Saccharibacillus brassicae: one gene and its partner. Each later gene encodes a partner of the first gene's protein in a complex. Links are inferred from orthologs where the notes say so. Each region holds a gene or a part of one and is shown on either strand. Other genes may lie near its edges.

Evidence for each region. The genes of interacting proteins can lie anywhere in the genome.
Region 2: pfkA (region 1) and rny share a complex: the UniProt entries of both Bacillus subtilis proteins name them as parts of the possible RNA degradosome complex. The link is inferred for Saccharibacillus brassicae from one-to-one orthologs.

The regions. Positions count from the first base shown.
Region 1 is NZ_CP041217.1:4,462,640-4,466,617, forward strand. What follows is about bases 468-3,329. They hold pfkA (6-phosphofructokinase), read left to right. Parts: upstream 468-1,343; coding sequence 1,344-2,315; downstream 2,316-3,329. Other genes in these bases: FFV09_RS18570 (tetraprenyl-beta-curcumene synthase family protein), read left to right, coding at 468-1,328; FFV09_RS18580 (DUF72 domain-containing protein), read left to right, coding at 2,463-3,326. Also shown: more of FFV09_RS18570, read left to right, coding at 246-467; FFV09_RS18585 (MATE family efflux transporter), read right to left, coding at 3,494-3,978. UniProt on the Bacillus subtilis protein: Catalyzes the phosphorylation of D-fructose 6-phosphate to fructose 1,6-bisphosphate by ATP, the first committing step of glycolysis.
Region 2 is NZ_CP041217.1:4,753,639-4,757,105, reverse strand. What follows is about bases 559-3,467. They hold rny (ribonuclease Y), read right to left. Parts: upstream 2,830-3,467; coding sequence 1,288-2,829; downstream 559-1,287. Other genes in these bases: FFV09_RS19905 (regulatory protein RecX), read right to left, coding at 3,141-3,467; FFV09_RS19915 (TIGR00282 family metallophosphoesterase), read right to left, coding at 559-1,142. Outside these bases: FFV09_RS19920 (stage V sporulation protein S), read right to left, coding at 1-166; more of FFV09_RS19915, read right to left, coding at 345-558. UniProt on the Bacillus subtilis protein: Endoribonuclease that initiates mRNA decay. Initiates the decay of all SAM-dependent riboswitches, such as yitJ riboswitch. Involved in processing of the gapA operon mRNA, it cleaves between cggR and gapA.

The DNA of each region.
Region 1 (3,978 bases):
CAGAAAAAACGCTGAAAAAAGACCGGAATATGACGAAGGTTATTTGTACAAAGCCGACCCCTCATATTATAATGGTAGTGAATTTGGGTGCGGCGTAGGCACAAATGACCAATCGGCGGACGCTTTCCCCGAACGCGGCTTGTCCGCGTTGGACGGAAAGACGCATAACCGGAAAAAAGCAACACAAGAAGCCGATAAGTTTGCGAATGCGCCATAGACTTAAGACTGGCATTTGGAGGTACGCTTTGAATCGACTCAGAACCGCTCGCAACGTTCCGGAAAATCCCGTCAGCCTGATGCGCCTCGTGTATCGAACCGTCCTTCCGGACGTTCGGACTTCGCTCGGCGGCTGGAGAGACCGGGCGCAGACCATTCCCGACCCCGAATTGCGCACGCAGGCGCTGGCGAGCATCGCCGACAAGGAATTCCATTGTCAGGGCGGCTCGGTGTACGCGGCCATCAACGTGGACCGAAAAGACGTGCTTATTCCGCTGATCGTGGCGCTTCAGACCATCAGCGATTATCTCGACAATCTGTGCGATCGGAGTACGTCGCTCGACCCGGAAGATTTTCGTCTTTTACATAAGTCCATGCTGGATGCGGTCGATCCGTCCGCGCAGCCGGAAAATTATTACCGGTTCCGCGACGAGCAGGAAGACGGAGGATACCTGAACGCGCTGGTCACTACCTGCCAGGACAACATCCGGCAGCTGCCCGGTTACGTTCATGCCCAGCCTTATGTGCGCCGCCTCGTCGGTTTGTACGGAGACCTGCAGGTCTACAAGCATATCTCGCACGAGCTGCGCGAACCGTCGCTGACCGCCTGGAGAGCGGAACACGCCGAGCTTGCGCCCGATCTGTACTGGAACGAATTCGCCGCCGCGACCGGGTCGACGCTCGGCATGTTTATGCTGTTCGCCGGAGCGAGCCGCGACGATTTCGATGCGGAAGACGCAAGAACCGTGTACGAAGCCTATTTTCCTTACGTGTGCGGTCTTCATATCATGCTCGATTATTTGATCGACCAGGAAGAAGACCGCGTCGGAGGCGACCTGAATTTTTGCAATTATTACGAGAGCGGGGAAGCGATGCTGCTGCGCGTCGAAGAGATCGTGAACAACGCGCGCCGCGACGTGCAGAAGCTTCCGCATGCCGCTTTCCACCGCATGGTCATCGAAGGACTGCTCGCGCTGTACTTGTCCGATCCCAAAGTCAGCCAGCAGAAGGATGTGCGAACCGTGTCTAAACGGTTGATGAAAAGAAGTCCGCTCATGCGCACGTTCTTTTTCGCCAACAGTGTATGGATCCGCAAACATAAGCAGGACTAACAAGGAGGATGCAACATGTCAGCAGTAAAAAAGATTGCCGTTTTGACCAGCGGAGGGGACTCCCAGGGGATGAACGCCGCGCTTCGCGCCGTCGTGCGCAGCGCCCTGTACCACGGAATCGAAATTTTCGGCATTCAGCGCGGCTATCAGGGCCTGCTCAATAACGATATTTTCTCGATGGATCTCCGCAGCGTCGGCGATATTATCCAACGCGGCGGCACTGTCCTGCAATCGGCCCGCTCCAAAGAATTCTATACCGAAGAAGGCCAGCGCAAAGGCGCCGAAATTTTGCGCAGCTACGGCATTGACGGCCTGGTCGTCATCGGCGGCGACGGCTCGTACCACGGCGCGAACAAGCTGAGCAAGCTCGGCATCAATACGATGGGCCTGCCGGGCACGATCGACAACGATATTTCCTTCACCGACTACACGATCGGTTTCGATACGGCGGTCGGCGTCGTCGTAGACGCGATCAACAAACTGCGCGACACGATGTCTTCGCACGAACGGGCTTCCGTCGTGGAAGTCATGGGTCGCCACTGCGGCGATATCGCGCTGCACGCGGGTCTCGCGTCGGGCGCGGAGACGATCCTCGTGCCGGAAGTGCCGTACGACCTGGGCGAAGTGGCCCAGCGCATGACACACAACTTCGCCATGGGCAAACGCCACAGTATTATCGTGGTAGCCGAAGGCGCGGGCAAAGGCGACGATATCGCCAAGGAACTGTCGCAGCATTCCAAGCAGATCGACGCGCGCGTGACTGTGCTCGGCCATATCCAGCGCGGGGGCACGCCGACTCCGTTCGACCGCAACCTGGCCAGCCGCCTCGGCGATTTCGCCGTACGCTCGCTGATTCGCGGCGAAAGCGACAAAGCCTGCGGCATTATCAAGGGCGAGCTGACGCTGACCGACATCGACAAGGTCGTCAACACGAAAAACGATTTCGATCACGAAATGTACGAACTGGCGCTGCGTTTGTCGCAGTAACCGAACCGTATGGGGCGGAGCGGTACGCTCCCGCAGATCGGCATAAGCCTTCGCATGGAATCGGCAGCGTCGTCTGCCCGCTTCCGCCGCGGAGGTTTATTTGTATCTGGGAAGCGGGTAAGGAGGAAGCAAAAGGAGGTGCGGCGGATGATTACGATCGGGCTGACCGGTTGGGGCGACCACGATTCGATCTATACGACCCGTGAAGCGGGCAAGCAGAAGCTCGTGACGTACGGCAAACTGTTCCGGACGGTCGAGGTGGACAGTATGTTCTACGCCATTCAATCCAAGCGCAATATGGAAAAGTGGACGGCGGAGACGCCGGCCGATTTCCGCTTCGTCGTCAAAGCGTTCCAGGGGATGACCGGTCATTCGCGCGGCAAAATTCCGTTCGACAGCGAAGACGAGATGTACGAAGCTTTCCGGCTGTCGATCGGCACGTTCGAACAGGCGGGCAAGCTGACGGCGGTGCTGTTCCAGTTCCCGCCCTGGTTCGACTGCTCGAAAGAGAACGTGGCCAAGCTGCGGGAGATCCGGGCGAGAATGGACGACGTACCGTGCGCGCTGGAATTCCGGCACCAGAGCTGGTTCCAGCCGGTTATGCGGGAGCGCACGCTGAAGTTCATGCGCGAGGAGCGCTGGATTCACAGCGTGTGCGACGAGCCGCAGGCCGGCACCGGTTCGGTGCCGATCGTCGAACAGGCGACGGACGACAGTCTGACGCTCGTGCGCATGCACGGGCGCAACGCATCCGGCTGGCAGTCGGCCAACCAGCCGAACTGGCGGGAAGTGCGGTATTTGTACCGCTACGACGCGGAGGAACTCCGGGAATGGGCGGAGCGGCTGCGGCGGCTGGAACAGCAGTCGAAGGAAGTGATCGTCGTGTTCAACAACAACTCCGGCGGAGACGCCGCGGGCAACGCCCGGGAGCTGATGGGTCTGCTCGGCCAGGACGTGCCGAAGCTGCCCGGCGAAGACGAGCCGCAGCAGTTGGACCTGTTCGAGTTCTGAACAGGAGGCGCGGAGCGGAAGCCGCGCTTCGAATCGCCGATCGAGTCACCGCTCGAATATAACGAAAAGCCGTTTCCCGGCGCCGCAGGCAGCGGCGGGGAAACGGCTTTTCGGTGTGCGCGGAAGCAGGGAGCGGCGCAGCCCGCAGCCGTGCAGCGGGCTTGGCTTTACGGCAGCGGCGCAGGCGATGCCGGCGGGGCGGGCAGGGCGGCATGCAGCCGCTGCACTTTGAACAGGCGGGCCAGCAGCAGCGCCGCGCCGACGGCAAGCCCGGCGATCAGGCCGAGCCAGTAGCCGAACGGGCCAAACGGCGTATAGACGGCGAGTCCGTAGCCGACCGGCAGGCCGATGCCCCAGTAGGCGATCAGCGTGATGAAGAACGCGGGCGTCACGTCTTTGTAGCCGCGCAGCGCGCCCTGGATCGGCGTGGCCAGCGCGTCGGACAGCTGGAAGAAGATCGCGTAGCCGAGGAACTGGACGATCAGCGCCGTTACGGCCGGATCGGTCGAATAGATCAGCGCGACTTTGTCTGCGAACAGCAGCAGTACGATTGCGGTGACGACCGCGAGCAGCACGGCCGAAGTGATGCCGATCCAGGCGTACTGCCGGGCGTCCCGGGTTCGGCCCGCGCCCGCTTCGTAGCCGACGAGAA
Region 2 (3,467 bases), 290 kb from region 1 along the record:
CGGGCGCTACGAAGCCCCGCGCGATAGCTACCGCTTTAACCGCTTGGTTGATGGCTCCCGCCCCGATCGCCTGAAGTTCGGCGGCTCCTTGCTCGCGCAGCACGCCCGCAAGCGCACCGGCAACGGAGTTGGGATTGGATTTGGCAGAAACTTTTAATACATCCATGAGCAGGTACCTCCTCTGGGAAGAAGTGATAAACAGTAGTGTGACATCTAGTGACGGAAAGCAGCGGATACGGCTTGAATGGCTACTTCGTAACAACTATTCGCGACACGTACGTAAAATCCTTCTTTTTCGAGGCAGAACGACAAAATATTGCGAAAGATTGAAAAGTTTCGAGTCTTTATTCCATGCGGAACTGGTCTTCCATCTGGCGGATCTTTTCGATCTTGCGTGCCTGCCCGGTTTCTTCGTCGATATCGACGTAAACGGCGTGGAAATGCCATTTGCCTTCTTCATCGACGTTGAAGCGCGAAGGCATCTGCGTCTTGAAGCGGTACAGCACGCCTTCCTGCTGCATGCCGAGAATGCCGTCGCGCGGACCGACCATGCCCGCATCGGTCAAATAAGCGGTTCCGCCCGGCAGAATGCGGTCGTCGTTGCTCTGCACATGCGTATGCGTGCCGACGACAAGCGAAGCGCGGCCGTCGAGATGCCAGCCCATCGCGATTTTCTCCGACGTGGCTTCGGCATGAAAATCGACCAGGATACATTTATGGTTCCGGCGCAGCTCGTCCACGATCTCGTCGGAAGCGCGGAACGGACAGTCGATAGCCGGCAGGAACGTGCGCCCCTGCAGATTCACCATCGCGAGTTCTTTGCCGTTCGCTTTGATGACCGTATACCCCCGGCCCGGCGTGCCCGGCGGAAAGTTGGCCGGACGAATCAGGCGCGGTTCGTCGTCGATGAACTCCAAAATTTCTTTGTTGTCCCACGTATGGTTGCCCATCGTAATGCCATGCACGCCGAGTTCGAACAGCTGTCTGACGATGGCATGGGTAATGCCTCGTCCCGAAGCCGCGTTTTCGCCGTTGGCGATAATGATATGCGGGTTATATTTCGATTTGAGGTAAGGCAGCATTTCCTTGACCGCGCGGCGGCCCGGACTTCCGACGATATCGCCGATAAAAATCAATTTCATTTCTGTCTTCCTTTCTGTCTCCCGCCCGATTCCTTCGGACAAGAAGAAACGGCTGCTCCGTCCCGTGAAGGAAAAGCAGCCGTTTGCTTGGGTGTAAGTGGATTGCTGCGAACGGGAAGTCGCGCCTTACGACGCGGCAGCCGTTCTATTTGGCATATTCGACCGCCCGCGTCTCGCGGATAACGGTCACTTTGATATGCCCCGGATAATCGAGTTCGCTCTCGATTTTCTTCGTGATATCACGTGCCAGCTTGAAGCTCTCGGCATCGCCGATCCGATCCGGTTGAACCATGACGCGAACTTCGCGGCCCGCTTGGATCGCGAAAGACTTCTCGACTCCATCGAACGACTCGGAAATCTCTTCCAGCTTTTCGAGTCTGCGGATGTACGTCTCGAGCGTCTCGCGCCGTGCTCCCGGTCTTGCCGCGGACAAAGCGTCCGCCGCTCCGACGAGCATGGCAATGATCGAAGTCGCTTCGGTATCGCCGTGGTGCGAAGCGATACTGTTGATAACGACAGCGTGCTCTTTGTACTTTTTGGCCAATTCGACGCCGATTTCGACGTGCGAACCTTCGACTTCGTGATCAAGCGCTTTGCCGATGTCGTGCAGCAGGCCGGCGCGTCTTGCGAGCGTCACGTCCTGACCCAGTTCTCCGGCCATCAGGCCGGCCAGGTAAGCCACTTCCATCGAGTGCTTGAGCACGTTCTGCCCGTAGCTCGTACGGAAGCGCAGACGGCCCAAAATCTTGATCAGGTCCGGGTGCAGGCCGTGCGCGCCGACTTCGAACGTCGCTTGTTCGCCGTATTCGCGAATGCGCTCGTCCACTTCCTTGCGCGACTTCTCGACCATTTCTTCGATCCGGGCCGGGTGAATCCGTCCGTCGGCTACGAGCTTCTCAAGTGCCGTACGGGCGATTTCGCGGCGGATCGGGTCAAAGCCCGACAAAATAACGGCTTCCGGCGTATCGTCGATGATCAGGTCGATACCTGTCAGCGTCTCAAGCGCACGGATATTCCGTCCTTCGCGGCCGATGATCCGGCCTTTCATTTCTTCGTTCGGCAGCGAAACGACAGACACCGTCGTCTCGGCCACGTGGTCGGCGGCGCAGCGCTGAATCGAGAGCGAGATGATCTCCCGGGCTTTGCGGTCCGCTTCTTCCTTGGCCTGCATTTCGATGTCTTTCATCATTTGGGCGGCTTCGTGTCTCGTTTCCTGTTCGACACTGCTCAAGATGATGCTTCTTGCGTCGTCCGTGGTCAGGTTGGAGATCCGTTCCAATTCGGCCAACTGCTGCGCAAGCGTTCTTTCAATCTGCTGCTTGGTTTCTTCGATGCGTTTCTCTTTGTTAGCCACTTGTTCTTCTTTACGTTCAAGCGATTCCAATTTTTTATCCAGCGACTCTTCTTTCTGCAACAATCGTCTCTCTAGTCGTTGATTTTCATTCCGACGTTCACGAATGTCTTTTTCAGCTTCGGTTCTGATTCGATGCACTTCGTCTTTCGCTTCGAGAACCGTTTCTTTCTTCAGTGCTTCCGCATCTTTTTTCGCGTTTTCCACGATTTGTTCAGCGGCCTGCTCCGCACTGGAAATCTTAGCTTCAGCAAGAGATTTGCGAATAAAATATCCGATCACGAACCCAAAGAATAATGCGGCTGCAACGAGAATCGCGACCCAGAAATTTGGCATTTCTGCTCACCTCCTCGTTCGTTCCTCCAAGGTATTCCTCGGGATAAAGCTTTTTGGTTATCATACCCTCATTCATCCATTCAAGGCTCGGTCCCAAGACCGTTCCCATAAGGCAAGACGACCGAAAAAAGTCGCTGCCGATCCCGCTTTGGCAAGCGGGGGAGAGTCAATTAGGCAGAACTCAGGGATGCACAGCGCATTTTTGGAAGGAAAAAGGCTTCTCATTCCACTGACGTTCCTCATTTATTGTAGTCTTCGTCAAAAGTTGTTGTCAAGCTATTGCCAAATTTGTGCGCGGATAATAAGTCGGATCAATCGAATTCCGTTCCGAGTTCTTCCGCATCTTCGCCTTCACGGCTTAAAGCAAGGTCCAGCGCCCGGCGCGCAATATCGCTGGAGAAGCCTCTGCGCATAATGAAAGCGGCCGTTTTGCGCTTGCGATCCCACAGGTCTCCCTTGGTCGTGCGCCATTTTTTGATCGCGAGTTCTTCCGCGCTGCGCAGCTCGTCGTCTTCGCCCAGCGCGTCCAGCGCGTCATCGATCAGTTCCTGATCAATGCCTTTGCGCTTCAGCTCCTGCTTCACGAGTACTTTGCCTTTTTTGCGCCCCGTTACCCGCTGCTGCGCCCATTCCTGGGC